One region of the Effusibacillus pohliae DSM 22757 genome, then DNA from elsewhere that is predicted to be linked to it. Evidence: predicted binding sites of a transcription regulator. Region 1 holds the regulator's gene; each other region holds the start of a gene.
The links. The regulator LexA, encoded in region 1, represses DNA repair genes until DNA is damaged. The targets are predictions, from matches to a motif close to CGAACATATGTTCG.
Positions count from the first base shown of each region.

Region 2: a site for LexA is predicted at 1,670-1,683, ahead of dinB (DNA polymerase IV). Genes of this name have one in related genera too.
Region 3: a site for LexA is predicted at 2,126-2,139, ahead of pcrA (DNA helicase PcrA). Genes of this name have one in related genera too.

Region 1 is NZ_AQXL01000134.1:135,821-140,067, forward strand. Features, by position in the region: gene C230_RS0117445 (long-chain-fatty-acid--CoA ligase) at 1-392, shown strand, start outside; gene C230_RS0117450 (EcsC family protein) at 592-846, opposite strand; gene C230_RS0117455 (MogA/MoaB family molybdenum cofactor biosynthesis protein) at 862-1,377, opposite strand; gene C230_RS0117460 (hypothetical protein) at 1,490-1,750, shown strand; gene C230_RS20905 (LysM peptidoglycan-binding domain-containing protein) at 1,812-2,105, opposite strand; gene lexA (transcriptional repressor LexA) at 2,291-2,908, shown strand; partial or broken gene glnA (type I glutamate--ammonia ligase) at 2,972-4,247, opposite strand, start outside.
Region 2 is NZ_AQXL01000119.1:10,118-14,364, reverse strand. Features, by position in the region: gene C230_RS0109200 (type III pantothenate kinase) at 1-421, shown strand, start outside; gene dinB (DNA polymerase IV) at 450-1,634, opposite strand; gene hslO (Hsp33 family molecular chaperone HslO) at 1,995-2,876, shown strand; gene cysK (cysteine synthase A) at 2,931-3,857, shown strand; gene C230_RS23595 (anthranilate synthase component I family protein) at 3,968-4,247, shown strand, end outside.
Region 3 is NZ_AQXL01000100.1:2,084-6,330, forward strand. Features, by position in the region: gene rseP (RIP metalloprotease RseP) at 1-839, opposite strand, end outside; gene C230_RS0104210 (ATP-binding protein) at 959-1,909, shown strand; gene pcrA (DNA helicase PcrA) at 2,168-4,247, shown strand, end outside.

The DNA of each region.
Region 1 (4,247 bases):
CGATCACCGATGATGAAGGATATTTTTATATTGTGGACCGCAAGAAAAATTTGATCATTGCAGGCGGCTACAACATTTACCCGCGAGAAGTGGAAGAGGTTCTGTTTGAACACCCGGCCGTCCAGGAAGCGGCCGTGATCGGGGTTCCGGATCCATACCGTGGCGAAACGGTGAAGGCGTATATCGTGTTGAAACACGGACAAACCGTTACGGAAGCGGAACTGGATGCATTTTGCCGGCAACGGCTGGCCGCTTACAAGGTTCCCCGCCTCTACGAATTCCGCAAGGAACTGCCGAAAACGATGGTTGGAAAGGTGTTGAAACGCGCGTTGCAGGAAGAAGAACAAAAGCGCAGGGCGGCTTCGCACGAATCGCCAACAAGCGTTTCGTAGCACCCCAGCGGGCGGTCATTCAGACAGATGAGCCAACCGCCGGCATCCTGGGGCCCACCCGCCTCGCGCGGCCAGTGCCACCCTGCCGAATCTACGTTCCTTCTACTGCGAAACGAACTCTGTTGCAAAAGACCTGCGAAACATACGCTGGTTGAAGACTTGCTAAACAGACTGTGTTGCAAAGACCGGTAGAGCGCCGCTACCGGTCTTTTTCCTGCAGCAGACGCATCCGATACGCGTTTTTTGCTGTCCGGCCGAGTTCATCCAGCAGCGAATAGTTGGCCCAGCCGCTGACAGCGGCACCGAAAATCGGGAGAAACGAAAGGATCTTTTTGAATTCGACGCTTTCCTTGTATTCAGCGTAAATCTGGCGCCACTCGACCGTCTCCTGCAAGCTGCTGCAGGTGGCAGTCAACCCAGCATGTCCGTTCCAATGGTGAATTTGTTGAAACACTCTTTTTCTAGTAGTTCATTTTTTATCCTTATAGATTTCGCGCATCACATGCGCCAGTTCCGGAAGGATGATACGGGTCATCGCCAGCTTCACTGCGCCGGTCGAACCGGGCATCGAAAAAACGGCTTTCCCTTTGCAGATACCGGCGATCGCCCGGCTGAGAATGGCGGCCGGCCCGATATCTTCCGCAAAGCTCAAATAGCGAAAAATCTCGCCAAATCCGGGCATCGTCTTGTCCAACAGCGATTCGACCGCCTCGTATGTAGTGTCCCGGTCGGTAATGCCGGTGCCCCCGTTCAGCAGAATCGCTTCCACATCCGGCGAAGCGGCCGCTTGTTGAACCACAGACTGAATTACCTGATACTCGTCTTTCACGATTCGGTAATCGGTCACCTCGTATCCGTGTTCCCGCAGCAACTGTATCATCAGCTGCCCGCTTTTGTCCGTTTCTTCCGTGCGTGTATCGCTGACGGTAATCACCATGCACTTGACCGTTTTCGGCGCTTCCCTGCGATGTTCTTCAACTGACATATGAAATCACCTCTATCTTGCACTCTAACGGAAAAGCGGCGATGTTTCAATCTGCAGTCACTCGTTGTTTTCCCCCAACATACCGTGCCGGCCGGGGTATTCGAAACGAACGATGGCCGTTCTGTTTGATGTATGGTACATTCATGATACAGCGATTGCCAGATTGGCAGCAAAATGGGGGAATCAACATGTCGCTGATTTACCGGTGATCCTGTTTACGCTAGGGATCGGGTTCACCCTGTATCCGATATTGCCCGGAGCGATATTTGTTTTGGCGGGAGTCGCCACGTTGATCGGATTTTTGCTCGGAACCTTCCTGAAACTGATGCTGGTTCTGCTGCAAATCGCGCTGTTCGCATGGCGGGTGTGGTAGCGAAAGAGGCGTTAAACGCGCCTCTTTTTCGCTTCTGTACCAGTTTTATTTTGTGCGTTTATCAGAAAGCAGGAATCTTCAACACAGTGCCAATCTGCAAGTTGGCCCCCTTTAATCCGTTCGTTTTCTGAATCTGGTAAATCGCCTCCTGGATGTTTTTGCCCGGACAATTCTCCTTCGCGATCGACCACAGCGTATCGCCAGGCTGAACGACCACGACCGTTTCCTCGTTGCTTCCGAATGCCTGGCCGCACCATATCAGATTGAATCCCAGCGCCACAAATAGAATCGCCAAGCAGATGGCTGCTGCACCTTTGACGCTTTTCAAAAACAATCGGTTTTGCTTTGTGTTCATAAATCTGATCCCCTCTCCCGAACATTTGTTCCTTATCATCTTTTATCCTACACCGAACGTCTGTTCTTGTCAAGCGGATGACCGAACTTATGTTTGTATTTTTTTCCACCGCATGCTATAATCCATATATAAGAACTCTATGATTCGTTTCTATTTCTAGTACAGTTAGGAGAGAGAATCGATTTATGAAGTTGTCGAAACGTCAACAACAAATCCTTGAGTTCATTAAAGAAGAGGTGCGGAAAAAGGGCTATCCCCCGTCCGTACGGGAGATCGGCGACGCTGTGGGTCTCGCTTCCAGTTCGACAGTTCACGGCCATCTCGCCCGCCTTGAGCAAAAAGGGCTGATCCGACGGGATCCGGTGAAACCCCGCGCGATCGAGATTTTGGATGGAGACGTCGCCGCGGACACGCCGGAGATTTCAACTGTCATGGCGCCGATCGTCGGAAAGGTGACAGCCGGCAGTCCGATCACCGCGATTGAAAACGTGGAGGACTATTTCCCGCTGCCGGCCCACCTCGTTGGGGATGCGGACGTTTTTTTGCTGACGGTGCAAGGAGATTCGATGATTGAAGCGGGGATTCATGACGGAGACCTGGTCATCGTCCGCAAGCAGCAGACAGCGAATAACGGGGACATCGTCGTGGCGATGACAGAAGATGATGAAGCGACGGTCAAACGGTTTTACAGAGAGGCGGATCATATCCGGCTGCAACCGGAAAATTCCGCGATGGAACCGCTCCGTTACAAAAATGTGACAATTCTGGGGAAAGTGATCGGTGTGTTCCGTCACATAACGTGATCTACAAAGAATGAAGGCCATCGGTCCGCCGGTGCGGCGTCCGATGGCCTTCATTCTTCCAAATTAGTAGGTGGCCAGATATTGATCGCGTTCCCACTGATGGACTGCGGTGCGGAACATATCCCATTCGATCAGTTTTGCCTCGACGAAGTGGGTCAGCGCATGCTCGCCCAGCGCGGAGCTGATCACTTCATCAGCCAGCAGTTCGTCGAGCGCTTCCTTCAACGACGCGGGCAGCGAGCGGATGCCCGCCTTCTCCCTTTCCGCTTCGTTCATCACGTAGATGTTGCGGTTGACCGGTTCCGGCAACGGCAGTTCGTTCTTGATGCCATCCAGACCCGCTTTCAGCATCACAGCAAGCGCCAGATACGGGTTGCAGGACGGGTCTGGATTCCGCAGTTCGATCCGGGTGGACAATCCGCGGGAAGCCGGAATCCGAACGAGCGGCGAACGGTTCTTCGCAGACCAAGCTACATAGCACGGAGCTTCATAGCCAGGCACCAACCGCTTGTAAGAGTTGACGGTCGGGTTGGTAACCGCCGCAAACGCGCGAGCGTGCGCCAGAATGCCCGCCAGATAATGCTTTGCAGTTTTCGACAGGCCGAGTTCGTCGCTCTCATCGTAGAACGCGTTCTCCTTGCCTTTGAACAGGGATTGGTGGCAGTGCATGCCGGATCCGTTGATGCCAAAAATCGGCTTCGGCATGAAGGTCGCGTGCAGCCCGTATTTGCGGGCGATCGTCTTGACCACCAACTTGAAGGTCATGATGTTGTCGGCTGCCGTTACCGCATCCGCATATTTGAAGTCGATTTCATGCTGGCCGATCGCTACTTCGTGGTGGGAAGCTTCGATCTCAAAGCCCATCGACTCAAGCGTCAGGACGATTTCGCGGCGGCAGTTTTCGCCGAGATCGAGCGGCGCGAGGTCGAAGTATCCGCCCTTGTCGTTCACTTCCATCGTCGGGTTGCCGTGCTCGTCAAGTTTGAACAGGAAGAATTCCGGCTCCGGACCGACGTTCATCGCGGTGAAGCCCATGTCGTTGGCTTCCTTCAACACTTTTTTCAGAATTCCGCGTGGATCCCCTTCAAACGGCGTGCCGTCCGGCATGTAGATGTCGCAGATCAGGCGGGCGACTTTGCCGTGTTCCGTTTCCCACGGGAAAATCAGCCAGGTGTCAAGATCCGGGTACAGATACATGTCGGATTCTTCAATCCGCACAAATCCTTCGATCGACTATCCGTCAAACATCAGTTTGTTGTCGAGCGCTTTTTCCAACTGCGAAACGGGCACTTCCACGTTCTTAATGATACCGAGCAGGTCGGTAAACTGCAGTCGAATG
Region 2 (4,247 bases), on a different contig from region 1:
CGCGCTCGAGCTTTACGGTCCGCCGCTGATTGTCGTTGATTTTGGTACGGCCACGACGTTCTGTGTCCTCAATGAGAAAGGCCAGTATTTGGGAGGCCCGATTGCACCGGGGATCGGCATCTCGACGGAAGCGCTGTTCCAGCGGGCGGCCAAACTGCCGCGCATCGAATTGGTTCGGCCGCCGGTTGTCGTGGGCCGGAACACGGTCAGCAACATTCAGTCGGGCGTCTATTACGGATTTATCGGCCAAGTGGATGGCATCGTCAACCGAATCAAACAGGAATTCGGGCTGCCGTTCAAAGTGATCGCCACAGGCGGCTTCGCCAAACTGATCGCGGCCGACTCGTACACGATCGAAGAAGTCGATCCGTTTTTGACATTGAAAGGGTTGCGCATGATTTGGGAAAAAAATCGGTACTAGGGCGAGGGATGTGCCAATGCACACCATTTTACTTTTGCGGCAGATCTTTCTTCACCAGCCTCGCTCTTGTGACGGCACGCTCGCCGAATTTGTCCCGGATTCGATCGACCGCTTGCATCAGTTTCTGCGATTTTTCCGGCGTTTCGTCAAACAGGGTGACCTGTTGGTAGCCTCGCTTCGGCACCAGTCCGCTGGCGGATATTCCGATCAGCCGCACTTTGTCCAGCGGTTCCAGCCTGCACTTGAACAACAGTGCACGGGCGATCCGGTAGATGGTGTCGTCCAGTTGGGTAGGCTCGGGCAGCGTCTGGCTGCGGGTGATCGTCTGAAAAGAAGGGTAGCGCAATTTCAACGTCACCGTTTTTGCTTCCAGACCGCGCTGGCGCAGTTCCCGTCCGATCGTCTCCGCCTGCGCCAGCAACGTTGTATGCAGAAAGTTGATGTCCCCCACATCTTCCGGAAAGGTGACTTCCTGTCCGATCGATTTTCGGTCCTGATCGGGCTCGACAGGACGGGGATCGACTCCTTGCGCCAGCATGTAAATGTGGTCGGCCAAGCTGCCCATGTAGTGGCGGATCGCCGGCAGGTCCATGCGGGCGGCGTCGCCGATCGTCCGGATTCCCAGCCGTTCCAGTTGCAGGGCCGATTTTTGGCCGACTCCCCACAGTTTGGAGATCGGCAACGGGTGGATTTTTGTGGCAAGGTCGTGCGGGCCGATCACCGTCAGGCCGTCCGGCTTGTTCATGTCGGACGCCATTTTTGCGAGAAACTTGCAATAAGACAGGCCGACGGATGCAGTCAGTTCGACTTCGTTTCGGATCTCCGACTTGATTTTTTGGGCGATCTGAATGGCCGGCCCGAACAGGGTTTCGCAGCCGGTCAAGTCGAGAAACGCTTCATCGAGCGACAGCCCCTCCACTAATGGCGTATACCTCCGGAAGATCCGAAAAATCTGGCGGGATACCTGCCGATATTTGGTTCCGTTCACAGGCAAAAACACAGCGTGCGGACACCGCCGCTTCGCCTCCGTCATCGGCATCGCCGAATGCACGCCGTAGCGCCGCGCTTCGTACGAAGCGGTCGAGACGACGCCGCGCGATTCGACCGATCCGCCGACAATCACCGGTTTCCCCCGTAAGGACGGATTGTCCCGCTGTTCAATCGCCGCAAAAAATGCATCCATGTCGACATGCAGGATTCGACGGTTGTCCATCGCCCAATCCCTCCCGATTTTAGTATAACAAAAAGGGAAAGTTTGTTCGAGATAGGGGTGGCGTCCGGAGTCGGTGGCAATCATGCATTCGTTCTAGTTTGAAAAAATTTTCCATCCAAAATCCAATTGACAATGAGAATCTTTCTCAAGTATAATGAAGATGAGAATCGTACTGTCTGGTTACTGTCTGGCAACCTTCCTTCCTGTGGGCCCTGATGGGCCCTTTTTTCTCGTTGCGCGCTCAGAAACCCGCGTTGTTCCTGGCTCTATTCCCACACTGCACCACCTGCATACTTCTTCCGGCCGGCAGAACATGCTAACATAGATGGGAAAAGGACAGTTGATCGTAGGAGGGCCAGCATGAGCGATTATATTGTGCGCGCTACGGCGCTCGAGGGGAAGCTGCGGGCGTTTGGCGCGATCACGACACGACTGGTGGAAGAGATTCGCCGCAGGCAGCAGGCGACTCCGGTGGCAACGGCGGCGATTGGCCGGGCGGCTACCGCTGGCGCCATGATGGGCGTGATGTTAAAAGGGGATGACCGGTTGACGATTCAGGTCAAAGGCAACGGACCGATCGGCCAGATTTTGGTGGATGCCAACGCGAAAGGGGAAGTTCGCGCCTACGCGACCAATCCGCAAGTCGACCTGCCGCTCAACGCCGCGGGCAAATTGGATGTGGCGGGAGCGGTCGGCACGGACGGATTTTTGTATGTGATCAAAGACTTGGGACTGAAAGAACCCTATCGAGGTTCTGTGCAGATCGTCTCCGGCGAGTTGGGGGAAGATTTTGCCTACTATTTTGCACAAAGTGAGCAAACGCCTTCGGTCGTCGGTGTCGGTGTGCTGGTCGACCGGGATTATACGGTCAAGACGGCAGGCGGATTTATCGTCCAGCTGCTACCGGGAGTGGCGGAAGAGGACATTGCATACATCGAGCAACAACTGTCCGGCCTGCCGAGCGTGACCTCCCTGCTGTCGGAAGGAACGACGCCGGAACAAATTTTGACCCGATTGATCCCGGGGAATGTGAAATTTCACGAAACCATCCCGGTTTTGTTTCGCTGTACCTGCAACCGGGAACGTTTGATAGGGGTACTCGTTTCGCTGGGGGTGAACGAGCTGCGCAGACTGCTGGAAGAGGATCAGGGAGCGGAATTGGTCTGTTCCTTCTGCAAGGAAAAATATGCTTTCTCCGGCGAGGAATTGGAAACGCTGATTGACCGGATCGAACAAAAGTAGTAAAATAAGGATTAAACCAACTAGTTTACTCGGGAATTAAAGGGGGCCCATTCAGTGAAAGTAGCCAACTCGATTGCGGAATTGATCGGCCGCACACCGATTGTCAAATTGCACAAGGTCGCAGGACCGGAGGATGCGGAAATCTATCTGAAACTCGAATCGTTTAACCCCGGTGGCTCCGTCAAAGACCGGATCGCCCTGTCGATGGTCGAAGAGGCGGAAAAAGAAGGAATTCTCAAGCCGGGTGATACGATCCTCGAACCGACCTCCGGCAACACGGGGATCGGTTTGGCGATGATGGCGGCTGCCAAAGGATATCGGGCGGTGCTCGTGATGCCGGACACGATGTCGATCGAGCGCCGCAATCTGCTGCGCGCATACGGAGCGGAGCTGGTGTTGACGCCGGGCGCGCAGGGCATGAAAGGCGCGATTGCAAAAGCGGAGGAAATCAAAGCGGAGCATCCGGAATATTTTGTGCCGCAGCAGTTTAAAAACCCTGCCAACCCGAAAATTCACCGCGAAACGACCGCCCGCGAGATCTTGGAAGACATGGACGGACAGGTCGACGCGTTTGTCGCTGGTGTCGGCACAGGCGGTACGATCACCGGTGTAGGTGAAGTGTTGAAAAAAGAAATCGGGCCGCACGTAAAAATCGTGGCGGTGGAGCCGTCCGCTTCGCCGGTGTTGTCCGGCGGGCAACCGGGTCCGCACAAGATTCAGGGGATCGGGGCGGGCTTTGTGCCTGACATTCTGAATCGCGAATTGATCGACGAAGTGATAACGGTCGATAACGAAGTGGCGTTCGAATACTCGCGTAAAGTGGCGAAAGAGGAAGGCATCCTGGTCGGCATCTCGTCCGGCGCGAACATCTTCGCGGCACTGCAGGTGGCTAAGCAACTGGGGAAAGGGAAGAAAGTGGTGACGGTTGCTCCGTCGACAGGCGAGCGCTATCTGTCCACCGCGCTGTTCCAATTCGAATAATCTAATCGAACATCGCACCAGCAAAAATAGCCCGTGGCTTTCACGGGCTATTTTCATTATGATAAGAGAGTGTACCTATATTGAAACGGGCTTGAAATGAGGTAGCGAGTGTGCGGAACAGCATAAAACCGGAGCGGGCGGCGGCAGAGCGCCTGCTCGCTACATATAGGGTCGTTCCTGTCTGGATGGAAGCGGGAAAAGCTGCCGCGTCGCCGTGGGATCTCTACCTGCGAACACCTGCGGGCAACCACCGCTTTCTGTTGGAAAGCGGCAAGGCGGGACGGTACAGTTTGATCGGCGGCGATCCGCGGACGATTTTGCAAGTGAAAAATGGGCTGGCCAGTGACGGGACAAGCGGGCATCCGTTGCAGCTTTTGCGTAAGTTGTTGC
Region 3 (4,247 bases), on a different contig from region 1:
GACAGCATGGCCATGATGTACAGGTAGCTAGGGAGGCCTGCCTGTGACGCCTGACCGGTTACCTGGATAATGCCCACCGGTCCTGCCATGTCCTTGAATGCCAATTGGCCGGTCACCAATTTGGCGAATCCGTCGACCGTCATATACGTGATTTCGCCGGTGTGCCGGATAGCGAAGTACGTATTTTGCAAGAAACCGCCGTATTTTTGATACACGCGCGTGCCGTCGATGCCGATCCCGATCATCGGCGGGTTGTTCCCTTGCCGGACGGGTGTCACTTGCAAGTCGAGCGTACGCGTATCCCGCTGCACCCGGACTGTCACGGGACGACCTTCATTCGCCTGTATTTCCCGCGTGAAGTCGTTTTGTGTGACGATCTTTTTGCCGTTGATTTCCAGGAGCCGGTCATTCGGCTGCAAGCCTGCCTGTTCGGCCGGTGAACCTTGCGCCACTTTGGCTACATAGATATCTTTGATATCGTTAGTCGGAAACCCGAACAGATTGATCATCAGAGCCAGGATCACGATCGCCCCGAGGAAGTTCATCAGCACACCGGCGACGATCACCAGCATGCGGGCGGCCAGCGGCCGGTTGTTAAAATTGTCCGGGGCGTTCGCCGCCTCCGGGTTGTCTTCGCCAAGCATTTTCACATACCCGCCGAACGGAAACCAGTTCAGACGATAGACCGTTTCGCCACGGCGGAATTTGAGGATCGGGTGGCCGAAGCCGACCGCAAATTCCTCGACTTTGACGCCTGTCGCCCGAGCTGCCCAGAAATGCCCCAACTCGTGGATGAAAATCAGGATTCCGAGAGCGAGCAGTGCCATCACAATGTTCATTTGATCACTCCTTACGGGTCTAGGGTTAACCCCGTTGGTTCAATCTATGCAGCAAACAAATGGGACATTCTTGCGAATCATAGACGCTAATTAGTATACCATATGAGGGGGTGTGATGTATGTCCAGATTAACAATCCGGATCAGTCCTTCCAACCTGCAGCCTGATCCAGAAGCGTTGTTGCGGCACGTCGACTCCCGGCTGGCCGCGGGCCAGTCTGTCACTGTCGACGCACTGCTGCGGTCGGCGAAAGCGCGGGCGCCCTTTTTAAAAGTGGCCCGGCAGCACGGAGCGGCAACGAAAATCGTGTTTTCCCCCTCCCGGATCGACCGGCGGTTGCAAATTCCGACTTATGCGGAAGCGGCCGATCAGATCGAAATTCGGCAGGATGTGCAGGTCGACGAGGCGGCGGCCGGATTTTTCCGGCAGCATGAGCAGGCGCTTGTGGAGAATCCTGCCGGCATTTTTCGCCAATTGGAACAGGATGGCCGTTTGTTGCGCTGGATTCCCGAATATAAGGGGACGATTGGGCTTGACCAACACAGCCGTTACCACACGTACAGCGTGTTCGACCATATTCTGCACGCCGTGTCGTTTGTGGCGGGCACCAATTTGAAGATGGTATGGGCAGTGCTGCTGCACGATATCGGCAAAGGATACCCGGGTATCAAGCAGTTTCTTGGGGTGTTCGTGGAACCGTATGCATCGTATGCGAAAAAAGACCGGGTGGTGATCGAGAACGGGGAACGCATCCGCAACGGCCTCGATTCAGGTGAAACGTATCGGGTGAACGGTGTCGACATCCCGAAAAAATATATCGCAACCGATTTGATGGGCCATTTTTACGACCATGAAAATGTCGGGGCGCAGTTGGCGCTCCGTATCTTGCCAAGGATCGGGTATTCCCCCGGTTTTGCGCATGAGGTGGCGGCTCTGGTGCAGTTCCACATGTCGATGCCGCGGGAGTTGGACACGATTTCAGCCGCCTCCTTGAAAAAGTGGTATGCCAAGGTCGGCCCCTATGCGGCCGAGCTGATGATGGTCCGGCTGGCGGACGACCGCGGAAAATAGCAAAGGTTCCCTTGCACCAAAGGGCATATAGGGCGACTTGGCAATTCATTGCCATAGCGCCACTTATACTCTCTGAGTGCAAGTCTCGCCACGCCGCCGGGGTCCCCGCCAAGTGCTTGCACTTGGTGGGGTGAGCTGTTGGACCGGGTCTCGCTTTGCAGGAAAGGGGCCTTTTTTTCTTGAATAGAACGTGGTACAATGAAAAAAGAATCAATACGAACGTATGTTTGCTTTTGATCAATGACAGGCGGTGGCAAAATGATTTCAAATGGCGATTCGGAAGCGATTCTGCTAGGATTGAACCCGCAGCAGCGGGAAGCGGTGTTGCATCAGGACGGGCCGCTCCTGATCCTGGCGGGAGCCGGGTCCGGCAAGACGAGCACGCTAACAAGGCGGATTGCCTATTTGATTCACGAGCGGCGGGTGGCGCCCTGGTCCATTTTGGCGATTACGTTCACGAATAAGGCGGCGCGTGAGATGCGCGAACGGGTGGAAAAATGGGTCGGTTCGATCGCGGCCGACATGTGGGTGTCGACGTTCCACTCGATGTGCGTGCGGATTTTGCGGCGGGAAATCGAGAAACTCGGGTATGCGTCGACGTTCACCATTCTCGATGCGGCCGATCAGGTAACAGCGGTCAAACAGTGCTTGTCCGATCTGAATCTCGATCCGAAGAAGTATGATCCGCGGGCGATCCTGAACCATATTTCGGGCGCCAAGAACCAGCTGCTCGGCCCGCAGGCGTTTGCCAAGCGGGCGCGGGATCTGTTTCAGCAGGTGGCGGCTCAGGTCTACGAACGGTATGAAAAATTGCTGCGCAGCAACAACTCGCTTGATTTTGACGATTTGATCATGAAGACGGTGAAGCTGTTTGAGACAGATCCTGCCACGCTTCAGCATTACCAAACCAAATTCCGCTACATCCACGTCGATGAATATCAGGATACGAATCACGCCCAGTATAGGCTCATCAAGCTGTTGGCCGGCCAACACCGGAACCTGTGCGTGGTCGGCGATTCCGATCAGTCGATCTACGGCTGGCGGGGGGCGGACATTTGGAACATTCTCAATTTCGAACAGGATTACCCGGATGCGACGGTCATCAAACTGGAGCAAAATTACCGCTCCACCAAGCGGATTTTGGCTGCCGCCAATACGGTGATTGAGCACAACACGCAGCGCAAACCGAAAAACCTCTGGTCGGACAAGCCGGAAGGGGAGCCGATCATCCTCTACCGGGCGATGGACGAGCATGATGAGGCTTATTTTATCGTGCAGCAAATCCAGAACGCGTTGCGGGAAGGGTTTACGTACCGCGATTGCGCGGTGCTGTACCGGACGAACGCCCAGTCGCGGGTGTTGGAAGACGTATTGCTGAAATCGTCGATTCCGTATACGATCGTCGGCGGCATCCGATTTTATGAGCGCAAAGAGATCAAGGATGTGCTGGCGTATCTGCGGCTGATCGCCAATCCGAACGACGATCTGTCGCTCACCCGGATCATCAACGTTCCGAAGCGGGGCATCGGCGACGGCACGCTGGAAAAGATCCGCGTCTATGCGGCCGCCAACGGACTGTCGCTGTTTGCGGCGATGACGCAAGTCGAGAACATCGGGCTGGCTCCGCGATTTGTCAAGACGATTCAGGAGTTTGTCCTGATGATCCAAAATCTGGCTACGCAGCAGCACTACCTGTCGGTCACCGAACTGACCGACGAGATGTTGAAAATGACCGGCTACCGGGCGGAATTAAAGGCGGAAAAGACGCTGGAAGCGGAGACGCGTCTGGAGAACCTGGACGAGTTTCTGTCGGTCACGCAGGAGTTCGAACAACGTTATCCGGGGGAAGGATTGCAAGCGTTCCTGACGGAGGTCGCGCTGGTGGCGGATGTGGATTCGGTGACGGGCGCGTCGGATGCGGTGATTTTGATGACGCTTCATTCCGCGAAAGGGCTGGAGTTCCCCATCGTGTTTCTGGCCGGTATGGAAGAAGGGGTTTTCCCGCACAGCCGGGCGCTCGACGATCCGGATGAGATGGAGGAAGAGCGCCGGCTTTGTTATGTGGGGATCACCCGGGCCGAGGAAAGGCTGTTTCTCACCACTTGTTGGAGCCGTACACTGTTCGGGCAGACGCGGATCAATTCGGAATCCCGGTTTTTGCAGGAGATTCCGCAGGAATTGATCGAGGAGGGAGGTACTGGAGCGGAGCAGAGCGGCAACTTCGGGCGTATGCGGCGTGGGATGCACTCAGAGGGCACAAGTCGCGTCACGGCAGCAGAGCTGCCGGATCGCGCTGTGGCCGGATCTGCGGGGGGCGGACGCGGATTTGGCGGTGGCC